DNA from 4 places in the Brevibacillus parabrevis genome. Region 2 is predicted to be linked to each of the others. Evidence: riboswitches for the same ligand, from Rfam matches in the RefSeq annotation. Region 2 holds a riboswitch; each other region holds the start of a gene.

Region 1 (3,246 bases), 2.0 Mb from region 2:
TCATTTGCATTGGATGGCTTATGGTAGTACTGCAAGTAGCGATCGATATAACACGAGGTTTAAGCCTTGCTTTTGTCATTCAGTGGTTCGTGTTTGCCGGGATTTGTTTGCTGCTGATGTGGATGAACCGCGCAGCGAAAACCATTTTGCTCATTCCGTATGTCTTGGTTGGCGTCCTTTCTCTTATTTGTGTTATGCATTTGCTTACTTTTCCCCGGACAGCCGAGAGGAGTATGCTAAATTTGTTCGAGTACCTCGCTCTTGTATCTCTTTATCCCAACTATCGCCCTGTTATTGCGATGTCAGTTGTAGCCATCATTACTGCGAATCTAGGTCAATATCTGAATGTTTATGCAGATGCAAATAATGTTCCGCTCGTCGTGGTTGCCATCATCACGATCTATGTCGCAAAGCTTAACGAGAACGTGTATTTGCAAGCGGAAAGCCGGCATAAGGAAACGCTGTTTGCTAAACAGCAAATCGAGCAAATTTTTGGTAAGGTGTTACATTCGGTGGAGACGCTTAAACAATTCAGCTTGTCGCTAAAAGATAATGTCCTTTTTACGGAACGCGTCTCTCGGGAAGTATTGACGTCTTTTTCCGAGGTGGCTAAAGGCGTGCAACTGCAGGCAGCAAGTGTCGGCGATATCTCCAACTCCGTACAAGATTCAAATCATGGAGTTCAGCGAGTAGCCGCCAGTTCGCAGCGCATGAAAGATTTAACATTAGCGACTGTGAAGGTAACGGAAGAAGGAAATGAACAGGTGTCGACGCTAACGAAACAAATGGCTCATATCAGTACGATCATCGATAAAACCGTGACGTTGATGAACGAGCTTCATGAACGAAATCAGCAAATCGGTTCTGTTCTTTCCAAGATTAGCGAGATCTCCAACCAAACCAACCTGCTGGCCTTGAATGCTGCCATCGAAGCAGCGCGTGCGGGAGAGCACGGGCGGGGTTTTGCCGTGGTTTCTGATGAAGTGAGGAAGCTGGCTGTCCATTCACAGCAATCGACGGAAGAAATAGCAGGCATATTGGTGGATATCCAAAATAAGACAAGCGACCTTGCCAAGCAAATCATTACCGGACAAGCCGCTGTTGTAGACAGTCAAAACGCTGCGCAGCACACAGAATCCATACTAAAACAAATTACAAATAACGCGAATAGCGTTGTGATTCAAGCGGGCGAGGTTGAGACGCTCATTCATGCGTTGGAGAATGGCTCGCTGCGGATTGTGGATGAAATCACCCAGATTTATAGCGTAACGGAACAATCGAGTGCGTCTGTAGAGCAAGTATTGGCGAGTGTAGACGAACAAACAGAACGGATTGAACAAATTGTGGCAAGCTTTAGAGAGTTGGAGCTGCTTACCGATACGTTAAGCAGCTTGGCTGTGGAGTCTGGGAAGTAACTATGATCTGATAGCATCCCCTTTAAGTAGACATGGCGTGAAAAGCGCACAATGGTTTACTTGGAGGGGCTTTTTTGTAATTTTATGCAAGAAAAGTAGTTTAGCTATCAAACAAATCGGGTAAAGATTTCGTGTGGAAAAAAATCCAAGGCATTATTTGAAAGTTAACCCACATTTTTACTTTCGTGTGCTATAGTAAATTTATAAACAAAATACGACAAAAAATGACAAAGGCAAACCTGTTGAAAGGCAGGGACGCAAAGCCACGGGTCTAAGGCAAGCAGATTGCATTTCTCTGCTGCTACGATAGCCGGGTTGCCATGCCGAACGCAAAAAGGCTGTCCGGGTGGCAGTCTTTTTTGTTGTGAAAAAAAGGATAGGAGGTACACCGTGTGATGGAATCAAGTCTAAAGAAAAAGTTAATTGTCGTTATGTGCCTGCTTTTGATCATCAGCTTGGGCACGGTATGCGGGGCCAGCTACTACAGCTCTTCGCAATTGCTATCATCGAGCCTGGACAAAGAAGCGGAACTGACAGCCAGCAATCTATCCATCCGTATCGACAGCTTCTTCCAGGAAAAAATCGGAATCGTGGAAACAGTCGGGGAGATGATGTCCTCAGACAACAATTTCGAGCATGACTTGAGGCTGATTCAGGAAGCGCAAAAGAAAAACCCTGAGTTTGAAACGTTTTTCTTTTCCTATGACTTGAGCGGCAAAAAGGTCATCAACTTCAAAGGAGAGGAAACCAATCCTTCCGACCGTCCGCATTTTCAGGAAGCAGGAAAAGGCGAAGGGAAAATCATCGTATCCGAGCCGGTTGTTTCCCAACGGACAGGCAATAACATTGTGACGGTCATCTTGCCATTGATGAAAGACAACCGCCAATACGGCTATGTCGGCTCTACTATCCCAATCAATGAGATTCAAAAAACGGTTTCTGAAGAGAAATTCGGGCACAGCGGCTATGCTTTTCTCGTCAGCAAAAAAGGAACGTATATCTGGCATCCGAATAGCGAGTTTATTTTGAAGCAATCCGTGCTGGAAAGCGACATTCCCGAGCTGAAAACGGCATTTGAAGCGACGCAGCAAGGCGGGCATGGAATTATTCAATACCAGCAGGAGCAAACAGCGCAGTTCTCCTCATACGCATCGACGAAACTGAACTGGGGCGTATTCATCACGGCTCCGGTCAAAGATTTGCACGCTCCGGTAAATGAGCTGTCGATCAAGCTGCTTGCGATTTCACTGGTTGTGTTGGCGCTCGGGATCATTTTCGTATACTGGCTGTCTGTTCGCCTGGTGAAACCGATTCAGCGTCTGAACCAAGTGGTCAATGTGGTGGCGCAAGGGAATCTCACGCAGACCGTTACGGTAGACGGCAAGGATGAGCTTGCGGTGCTTTCCCGTGACTTCAACCAGACTGTTGCCCACTTGAAAGGTCTGATTGAGGGCGTGTCGCAATCTTCCGAGCAGGTGCTGCGCTTTACTCAGGAAGTATCGGCAGGCATTGAGCACGCGACGGAAAACGTCAATCGCATCGGGCAATCGATCAATCAAATTGCAGGCGGAGCGGAAGCGCAGGCGACCAGCTCCAAAGATGTCGCGCTGTCCATGAATGATATGGCAGCAGGGATCGTGAAAATCGCCGAGACATCTGCGCATGTTTCCGAGGCGGCGCGCGAGGCTTCGGAACAGGCTGAGCAAGGAACGACTGTCGTGGAGCAGGCGGTGCGGCAAATGGGCAGCATCGGCGAAGGAACGACCAAAGCAACTGAGGCCATCGAACGTTTGAACAGCCGCTCCAAGGAAATCGAAGGGATTCTCGATAC
Region 2 (3,246 bases):
CTCCCGCCAGATCTTGAGCCTGGTACTGCTCGACGGCTTGCTTGGCGTAAGCATGAACCATCCGGTGCGGCTCCTCAAGCTTTTTGAAGATCGGATTGTTTCGCACTTGGGCAGACAACTCGCCATAGTACCAGTTCCCGAGACGGCATGTGTGGTGGGAGCCCATTTCGCTTGCGTTCAAGTGCTCCAAGCCCAAAAACATGTTGTAAATTTTCCATTTCCACAGAAGATGGTCGGTTTTTGCCACGCGGACGATGTCTTTCGAGCTGAGCTTGACGTTGATCGTAAAGAATGTTTTGCGGTAATCGTCCATTTTTCGGCTCAATTCCAAAATCAGCTGGGCCGTATCCTTGGCGATTTCCTGCGAATGCGCGCTCAAGTCAAAAATCGTGGAGTTGCGGCGGGCAATGTCCGTTACGGAAGAAGCCTGCTCCTCGGTCATGGCGGCAATTTGCGAGGTCGATTGGCTGATTTCCTGCATCGCGGTCACAATTTTGTTCAAGGCGACGTCAGCGTATTGGGCCTCACTCACACAGCGCTCAACCAGTTTGCCTGTATCGTCCATTTGCTGGGTCACCTGATTGGAGACATGCTGCAACGATGCCATATTGGTTGTAATTTGGCTGATTTGTTCTTTTGTATGCTCGGCCAATTTGCGAACTTCTGAGGCGACAACGGCGAAGCCGCGCCCCTGGTCGCCTGCCCGCGCAGCCTCGATACTGGCGTTGAGGGCGAGCAGATTCGTTTGCTCGGCGATTTCCCGAATAATATGCACGACATCCTGGGTCTGGTGAATCTCCTGATCGAGCTTGTTGACGCGGCCCATGACCTCTTCGAAGACGCGCCCGACTTGCCGGATGTCTCCCAGCGCGGCATTGATGATCTGCCTGCTCTGTTCTGCGGAGTGGACGGCATCGTCCGTTCCTTCCGCCACCTTGATAGCGTGGTTGGCCACTTCCTGAATGGAAGCGCTCATTTCTTCCGTAGCTGCTGTCACGCTGTGGCTTTCCTCAATTTGTTCGTCCATGCCCGAGATGAGCTGTTTGGTCGTATCGAGCTGTGTCATATGATTCAACATGTCGGAGATGCCGAACAAAAATGATTTGAACGTCTCTTCCATATATACTTCCACGATCAGTTGCTGATCGAACGCTGCCAGTTTTTGGACGGATGTGACCATTTGCATCATTTGATGCGGCTGATGGCTCCATTTTTCCATCAAGATCGATGTCATGATCTGAATCAACATATGATGAGCGGAGATAAAATGATCGGCTGTCAGATGAATGCGGCTGTGAACTTGTCCAATCACAATTCTCGTCTTCACGTATTCGTAATCCACATTCGCCTGCAGAAACTGTTCAAGATACAACTCCAATGTGTGTTTCAATTTTCCTAGTGTTGAGTGGTCGAGAATCAGTTTTTGCAATTGATCAACAGCCGTGATTGCGCCGTAAAATTGGTCGACAATCTTCGCTTTAAAGGGCGAAAGCGTTTCGGCAGCATTTTTGACATGGGCGAGCGTGTCTTGATCCACCCCTAAAAAGGACAAGCGCTCCTTTACTCGTTCTCCTACTTGATCGATGTCAGTCGTGTGAGAGGATTTTACGTACTCTGTCCATGGCTTTGTTTTCTTCGTAAAAAATTGCATGCAGACCTCCGGATTCTTTGCTTTTCTCTTTTTTAGTCGTTCGCTTCAAAACGGGGGAAGAGAGCATACGTCAATGGTGCTTTGGTGAGTGAATTGGCGATAGTGGACACGACAAATGTTCTGGGATAAAATAAACCGACCCTACAGCAATAATAGGGTCGGTTGCACTACTCACTCCCAGCCATTCAAGTGCCCACATACAAATCGCTGATCATCGCTTCCACTTTCAGTTATACAATTTCACAATATATAGTCATATTAGCTTATATTAATTCAAAAAGGGAATAGCAAAAATGAGCTATTTACACTTTCAAGCAAAATATTATGGTTTTGCATAGGAACAACCAGGCGAAAGTGCAGGAAAGCTATTACGCCCGATCGTGGATATGATACGCTAGGAAAAAGGAGAGTGACAGCCAATGCCAGAGCAGTCGCCACTCGTTGATACACGAAATCGCCCTCTCCGCGATTTGCGTATTTCCGTGACAGACAAATGCAATTTTCGTTGCAGATACTGCATGCCTGCGGAAATTTTTGGACCGGACTTTGAGTTTTTGCCGCAGCACAAGCTGCTTTCATTTGAAGAGATTGTTCGACTGACCGACATTTTCGCCTCGCTTGGCGTCCAGAAAATCAGAATTACAGGCGGAGAGCCGCTCATGCGCAGAGGCTTGCCTGTGTTAATTGAAATGATAAAAAAAGTAGCAGGTATTCACGACATCGCTATGACCACCAACGGTTCGTTGCTCGTCCGCCACGCGCAGGCTCTGAAGGAAGCAGGACTTGACCGCGTGACAGTCAGTCTCGACAGTCTGGACAACGAGCGGTTCGGCACATTGAACGGCAGGGGCTATCCGGTAGAAGCCGTGCTGGACGGCATACGGGCGGCGGCTGAAGCAGGTCTTGGCGTGAAAATCAACATGGTCGTGCAGCGGGGAGTGAATGACCAAGATATTTTGCCGATGGCCAAATACTTCCGCGAGCAGGGGCATACTTTGCGCTTCATTGAATTTATGGATGTCGGAAACTCCAATGGCTGGAAGCTGGATCAGGTCGTGCCGTCCAGCGAAATCGTCCGCATGATTCACCAGGAGATGCCGCTTGTTCCGATCGAGGCAAATTACTTCGGGGAGGTCGCTTCGCGCTATCGCTACGAGGACGGGGATCAGGAGATCGGGCTGATTTCTTCTGTGACGCAAGCTTTTTGCTCCACCTGTACGCGCGCCAGGCTGTCCGCAGAGGGCAAAATGTACAACTGCTTGTTCGCTTCTGCGGGCGAAGACTTGCGCGAGCCGCTGCGAAACGGAGCGAGCGACGATGAGATCAGAGCGCAGATTCAGACGATCTGGAGCAAGCGCGATGAACGATATTCAGAAGAGCGGCTGGATGAGACGCCTGGCCTCGTAAAACGTCCCAAGGTGGAAATGTCGCACATTGGAGGATAGTGTGTGATAAGCCTTGACAAAGACAACTCTAACCTGTATCATGAATTGAGTGTATAAACACTTCATACTTCGAGAACAAGCAGAGGCGCCCAGCTTCTCACCTGCGTCGACGTCTTCCACGACTGTTGACAGGTAACTCTTATGCAAAGA
Region 3 (3,246 bases), 2.1 Mb from region 2:
GCTTGTACATTTCTTCAAAGTAATCCGATGCAAAAAACAGCCCGTCCCATTCAAAGCCGAGCCACTGTACATCTGTTTTGATTGCTTCCACGTACTCTGTGTCTTCTTTCACCGGATTGGTATCGTCAAAACGGAGGTGGGCCTTTCCTTTGAACTCGCTTGCCAGCTCAAAGTTGAGGCAGATGGCTTTTGCATGTCCAATATGAAGATACCCGTTCGGTTCCGGCGGAAAGCGGGTAATGACTTCCTTGACCTTGCCTTCTTGCAAGTCGTCAATCACGATATTGCGGATAAAATTGGATGACGCTACCTTGTTTTCCAATGAAATCAACCTTTCACTTCACCTTTACATTCCATAATACTGATTCTCTTCCCAGAGTTCAACAAAATCGGGCCGTTGTCCGGCCCGCTGTCTCTACCATTCCTGCTCTTTTTGCCATTGGGATTGCGGCTGGCAGTACAACGAAATGATAGAGTCGAGGGAGCGACGCTGCTCGGTTATGCCGCGAATAATTTTCAAATGCTTGGGTCGAACCAGGTGGAGCAGCGGCTGTTCAACATGATTGAACCGGGCGAAAGCTTCAGCTGCGACCTCATCCCACTGCCGGTAATAGCGCAGCAAGTCATCAGGCATCACCCGCGATCGATTCGTCCCCGGCTCCGGCAAGCAATCAAACGGTTCATCCAGATTCAGCGTACCGTAATCATCGGTCAGCTCTTCCCCCGGCAAAATGTCTCTGGCAGCCAGCTCCAAGTCGTACATCGTCGCCACGCAGGTCGCATGGAAGCTGTGGTTCACAAATCGGGCCTTATCCCAGCACAAGATGTATTTTCCAAACTGATTTTTGAAGGAATACTTCTGCACATCCTGCTTTCTCAATGGGTCCAGTTTTTCCACATATGTCGGGTCCAATACCTGATCCAGGTCATCCTGTGCCCAGACAATCGTGCCTTTCGGGATCAATTTTGTCGCAAAAACACCGTACCCGATTTCATCGTTGATATAGCGAAGCTCCGTATCGGGATGCATCATGGCCTTGATTCACTCCTTGGCAAATGTGCGTTTTTACCATCATAAGCAGTTCGGCCAATAGTGGTGTGTGAATGTCGGGAAAAACGCACAACTCCCTGTTCCTCCCTTTTTTTCTAGATTAAAAAAATTTTTCTTATTTACCCCAATCGACAAATAGTCTATATTATTGACAAACGGATGATTAGGAAAATTTTCCTGTAACAATTGAATCAGTTTTCTATTATCAACTGGATGCGTTACCCATTGATATCGAAACGGCAAACCCGGGGAAATCCGGCGACGCAAAGCTAGAGGGGCTACCTCCGCACAAGCGGGCATGCCAGCCAGCTACCGAAGTATTGGTGTAGGACAAGACCAATGATCCTATATCATTGGTCTTTTTTTGCGCAACAATTGTCTATTTTTGTCCATTTATGTATTTATGTGTAAAAATATTCATTTTCAGTTAAGGAGGTGAGGCTGCGAAAAGCTGTCGGATTGTTGGAATCGTTCATCAAACATACAAGGAGGCTTCATACGATGTCATTCTGGAAGAAACTTTCTACTGTCGCATTGACTACTGCAATCGGCCTGGCAACCCTGTCTCCGGTTCAAGCAGCTAATCGGCCAACATCAATGTCGCCAAACGCAATGGTAACAACACCACACTATCTGGCTACAGCAGCAGCCCTGAAAACATTGGAAGACGGCGGCAACGCTGTAGATGCCGCCATCACCGCCGCTTCTACTCTCGCCGTCGTCTACCCGCATTACACAACGATCGGCGGAGATAACTTCTGGCTCATCTACAACGCCAAGACCAAGGAACTGAAAGCGCTGAACGGCAGCGGACGAGCTGGCGAAAAAGCAACGATCGACTACTACAAAGGCAAAGGCTACGAAAAAATTCCTTCCCGCGGCTACGAGTCTGCCAATACGGTGCCAGGCGTTGTTTCTGGCTGGTGGGAAGCGTACAACTACGCGCACAAAAGCATGGGCAACAGCAAGCTTCCGTGGCACAGGCTGCTTGAACCGGCGATCGGATACGCTGAAAATGGATATCCCGTCTCACCAAACCAGGTTTATTGGACAAAATACGCCATCGATCCGAACGATAACGATTTGAAAAACCTCCAGCGCTTTGAAGGGTTCCGCAAAACCTTCCTGAAGCCGAACGGAGAGCCGTATGCGCCTGGCGAAATCCTCAAGCAAAAGGACCTTGCCAAAACTTTGCAAATCATTGCGAAAAAAGGAGCAGACGGATTTTACAAAGGCGAAGTCGCCAAAAAAATCGTAGCGGATATGCAGAAAAACGGCGGGCTGCTCACCTTGAAAGACTTTGAAAAGCACACCTCCACATGGGCAGAACCGATTACAGTCGACTACCGCGGCTACAAGGCTTACAACGTACCGCCCAACTCCCAGGGCATGGCTTCGCTCTCGATCTTGAACGTGTTGAACAACTTCGACCTCAAGAGCATGGGCGAAGGGACGCCGGACTACTACCACACGATTGTAGAAGCCACCAAGCAAGCTTTTGCCGACCGTGACAAATGGCTGACAGACCCTGCTTTCGTCGACATTCCGGTGGACGAGCTGTTGTCCAAGCAACACGGCAAAGATTTGGCTGCACGCATCGATATGAAGCAAGCGGCAAAAGCAGTAGAGCCGCTCGATCCAAAAGGGGACACTACTTGGTTTGGCGTCGTGGACAAGGACGGCAACGCCGTTTCGATCATCCAGAGCCACTATTTTGACTGGGGTTCCGGTATTGTAGCAAAAGATACTGGCGTCCTGTTGCAAAACCGTGGAAGCTACTTCTCTCTCGATCCGAAACACATTAACCACCTGGAGCCTGGAAAGCGCACCTTCCATACGATTAACCCTGCCATGCTCTTCAAAGGGGACAAGCCTTACCTGCTTTACGGAACACAAGGCGGCGAAGGACAGCCACAAACGCAAGCGGCTCTCGTAACGCGTATTGTCGACTTCGGCTTTAGCGTACAGGATGCGATCGAGGCTCCAAGATGGCTGCACGGACGCAACTGGGGCTCCGCCTCCAACAATTTGAAAGTCGAAAGCCGGATTCCGCAGGAAGTGTTGGACGAACTCGTGAAGCGCGGACATCCGGTTGAAAAGCTGGAAGCAGCCTATACAGATGCGATGGGACAATCCGGCGCCATTTTGATCGATCCGCAAACGAACGTGAAGTTCGGCGGCGCAGACCCTCGCGG
Region 4 (3,246 bases), 570 kb from region 2:
CCGCACTCAGCAAAATATGGCGCAAATTCACAAACAAAATCGTAATGATAATTCCTGTAGCCGAGCTGCCCGCCGCGATCATGCCTGCCGCGATGAACTGTGCAGAGCCTGCGTACAGCAAAATGCTCATCAAAGCAATTTCCATGATGCTCAGCCCAGCCGTCTTTTCCAGGACACCTGCCGCAAATCCGATGCTCAAATAACCGAGCAAGGTCGGAATGCAATCTTTGACCCCCTGCATGAAGCTTCCCTGATCTCTTGCGTTCGACAACGTTTCTACGTGCAGTTGCTCTCGCCCCACTGTTCTCCCTCTCTCTCTTTTTCACTGCTGGTTAAGAAAGCTTTTTCCCGTAACCACCTGGTAAAGATCCGGTTTGTTTCGCCAAAGCGTCTCGACTTTTTCCGGTCCCAGCACCTTTGTCACTTCTGCAAACATAATGTCGTGGCGAATGTACTCGACAGCCACCAAAACGAGAGCCGGGTCCTTCGTTTTGACGGCCCAGGCAGCCGTATTTGGCGCAAAATTGGCGATCAGGACTTCCTCCAAATCTCGCGCCACGATCGTGAGATGCCCGCCCATGCGCTCTTCTGCGACATCTGGCGCCATGTAGTCATGGTGATACGTCGTTCCCACCCGCGTCTGTGCTTGCCCAAACAGCACGGTAAAAACAGAAATGCCTGCCTCTGTGCACGCATCTACACTTTCCTGGATAGCCGGCACCTGCGGCTCCCAGATCGACAGCCATACTTCTCCTGTCGCCTGCTTGATCATTTGCCGCATCTCCGTCAGCACCAGTTCGTCGCCGCTGATCCGGCGAATCACATCGACTTCTTGTTCAGACTCCAAAGCGGACAAGCTTTTTTCCAAATAGTCGAAGGACTGCTCGAACTGTCCACGCAATCTGCGAATCAACTCTCTGGCCGCAAGCGGCGCGTAAGTCACAGGCTCTGAAGGCACCGTATAGACCGCCCCTTTTTCCAGCAGCTTGCCTATGACCTCGTAAATCATCGAGCGCGGTACGCCGGAGCGCTTGCTGATTTCGTATCCGGTAATCGGGGAATGCTTCAACAAGCCAATGTAAGCCTTGCACTCGTATTGGGAAAAACCGAGCTTTTGCAACTCTTTGTAAATGTCGTCCATATCGTCCTCTTTAGTCGTTAGTCTTATACTCACTATAATGCCTCTCCCGCCAAACATGCAACAAAAAAAGCCCTCGGCATTCGAGAGCTTTTTTCACACATGCTGTTAAGCGATTTCTTTCACTTTAATATAAGAAACGTTTCGCACATTGATGACGATATCGTCGTACTGGAGCCATCCATCTTTCTGGTTGGCGACCATCTGGATGATCTCTTCCGGTTCTGTCGTCTCAATGCGGATCACTTCTCCCCCTGAAAAGTGAAATTCGATTGTTTTCGTCTCTGCCATCCTCTCATCCCTCCTCTTCTCTCTATCTTTATCGGATGGATGGTAAAATTTTGTTACGCTACTCTTACCGTTACCTTAATTCTGACTATTTTTATAAAGAATTGGTTATTTTTACCCTACCAAAACTTGACAAGACTGTTTCTTTTGGATTATATTTTGCATGATTCGACATGACTATACATTTTTCGCAAACTGAATGACAAAGGCAAAGTCATCGAAAGGTGGCGACGCAAAACCACGGGTCTAAAGTCTTCGACCATGACAGCCGGGTTGCCATACATCATGTGCGTAATTGTGCGATGATGGTGACTGAAGGCTGTTCCCGTGTGTGGAATGGCCTTTTTTGTGTGAAAAACGTCTCGACGTTTTTCAGGAAATTGGATGTGGCCGCTTGCGGTCAACAAAACGGTCATGGCCGTTTTGTGTGCAATCTCATAGAAAGGAGGCGCCAGTCCATCTATCAACAGTAAACTTGTACATGAAAAATCAAAAGAGAGATAAAAATGGAGTGGAGTATTATGTACAAACTGGTTGATTCAGTAGAGTCTTTGGCGAGTTTTCACCAAATCAAGGAGAGCGTTTGGACCTCCATGGGCTTTGAAATGGAATACGTCAAAAATGGTTCCGATGCTTATTTGCTATTGTCAGAAGATGACGAAGCAGGCGGTACTTTTGAATTTACGCCACATGAAAAATCTTCTGCTTTTCTCCGCGATTTGTTTCAGGACGTGTTGAGCGCCGATATGAAAGTGGTGGAAGTAGACAGTTTCGCTGTCTTGCCGAAATACCGTGGAAAACTGGGACGTTGGGGCGTTGCCCTCATGATCGATTATGCTGAAAAACACGGTTATACGCATGCAGTCGGTTTAGCAGACCCGGCTTTTTTTCAGTTGATTAATACAAAATACAACGTCAAAGCGACACAAGTGAAGGATATGGTCTACTACAAAGGAGCGAACGCCATCCCGACCATTTTTCACCTGCAGGAAGCCTATACAAGCAAGGACCATCCCGCGTTTTCCTGGTATCAAACGCTTTGCAAACAAATAAAAGTTGAGGTTAGCTGACATGGAACTTTTACAAAGAAGAAATAATTGGGTCGTCATTGTTTTTGCAAGCATCATTACCGTGGTGCAAATCGTGAATCTCATCATGGGAGTGCCGATTTCCTTCGTCTTGACTGTGCTCAGTATTTTGTACGGAGTGCTGGCGCCGTTCGCGTATTTGTCCAATCGTCCGGCGTGGCGCGACAAAATGGCTCCATTCATGAAGTTTTTCAACTTCGCGGTAATCGGCATCTTCATGTTCATAATTACCGGGCTTGATCCTTGGCTGGTCAATATTATGACCATCATGTTCTTCGTAGCCGTCATGGGGATTTATCAGGACAGGCTGATCAACATTTTGACGATCGTGGCAGCGCTCGGGATCGTCACGTACTACTTCCTGACAAATGGCGAGGCGATTTTTTATACCTCCAATCCGGTTCATTTGATGTACTACCTGCTTACCTTCTGCTTCGTATCGGCAACAAGCATGATGCACGCGATATTCAACAACAGACTGCAACAGGAAAGCGAAGAACAGAAGCAGCAGGCGATCGCTTCCAAAGAATCGCTGCAACGCATTTTGGATCAGATCAACGAATCGCTCAGCTCTGTGCAGGAATACCAGGAGAATCTGAACAAGGTGACGGATGGCGTGAATGTCCGGGCAGTTGAAACCGTCGCTTCCCTTCAGGAAATCATGCGCTCCTTCTCTGTGCAAACCGACAACACAAACGAGCTGCGCCGCGAGATGGGCACGACCAATCTCCA

Evidence for each region. A riboswitch is a leader RNA that binds a small molecule or an ion and turns the genes downstream of it on or off. The one in region 2 is predicted to bind cyclic di-GMP.
Region 1: it holds a riboswitch for cyclic di-GMP, as region 2 does, so the genes downstream of both, IRJ17_RS05895 (methyl-accepting chemotaxis protein) here and IRJ17_RS24460 (methyl-accepting chemotaxis protein) in region 2, are expected to answer to the same signal.
Region 3: it holds a riboswitch for cyclic di-GMP, as region 2 does, so the genes downstream of both, ggt (gamma-glutamyltransferase) here and IRJ17_RS24460 (methyl-accepting chemotaxis protein) in region 2, are expected to answer to the same signal.
Region 4: it holds a riboswitch for cyclic di-GMP, as region 2 does, so the genes downstream of both, IRJ17_RS27030 (GNAT family N-acetyltransferase) here and IRJ17_RS24460 (methyl-accepting chemotaxis protein) in region 2, are expected to answer to the same signal.

The regions. Positions count from the first base shown of each region.
Region 1 is NZ_CP064090.1:1,223,981-1,227,226, forward strand. Features, by position in the region: gene IRJ17_RS05890 (methyl-accepting chemotaxis protein) at 1-1,415, shown strand, start outside; cyclic di-GMP riboswitch class I at 1,638-1,738, shown strand; gene IRJ17_RS05895 (methyl-accepting chemotaxis protein) at 1,811-3,246, shown strand, end outside.
Region 2 is NZ_CP064090.1:5,314,629-5,317,874, reverse strand. Features, by position in the region: gene IRJ17_RS24460 (methyl-accepting chemotaxis protein) at 1-1,651, opposite strand, end outside; cyclic di-GMP riboswitch class II at 1,800-1,882, opposite strand; gene moaA (GTP 3',8-cyclase MoaA) at 2,071-3,096, shown strand.
Region 3 is NZ_CP064090.1:1,303,925-1,307,170, reverse strand. Features, by position in the region: gene IRJ17_RS06260 (glutamine--tRNA ligase/YqeY domain fusion protein) at 1-331, opposite strand, end outside; gene IRJ17_RS06255 (SET domain-containing protein) at 416-1,033, opposite strand; cyclic di-GMP riboswitch class I at 1,280-1,368, shown strand; gene ggt (gamma-glutamyltransferase) at 1,553-3,246, shown strand, end outside.
Region 4 is NZ_CP064090.1:5,887,242-5,890,487, forward strand. Features, by position in the region: gene IRJ17_RS27015 (AzlC family ABC transporter permease) at 1-241, opposite strand, end outside; gene IRJ17_RS27020 (TrmB family transcriptional regulator) at 323-1,141, opposite strand; gene IRJ17_RS27025 (hypothetical protein) at 1,247-1,429, opposite strand; cyclic di-GMP riboswitch class I at 1,624-1,707, shown strand; gene IRJ17_RS27030 (GNAT family N-acetyltransferase) at 2,032-2,496, shown strand; gene IRJ17_RS27035 (methyl-accepting chemotaxis protein) at 2,498-3,246, shown strand, end outside.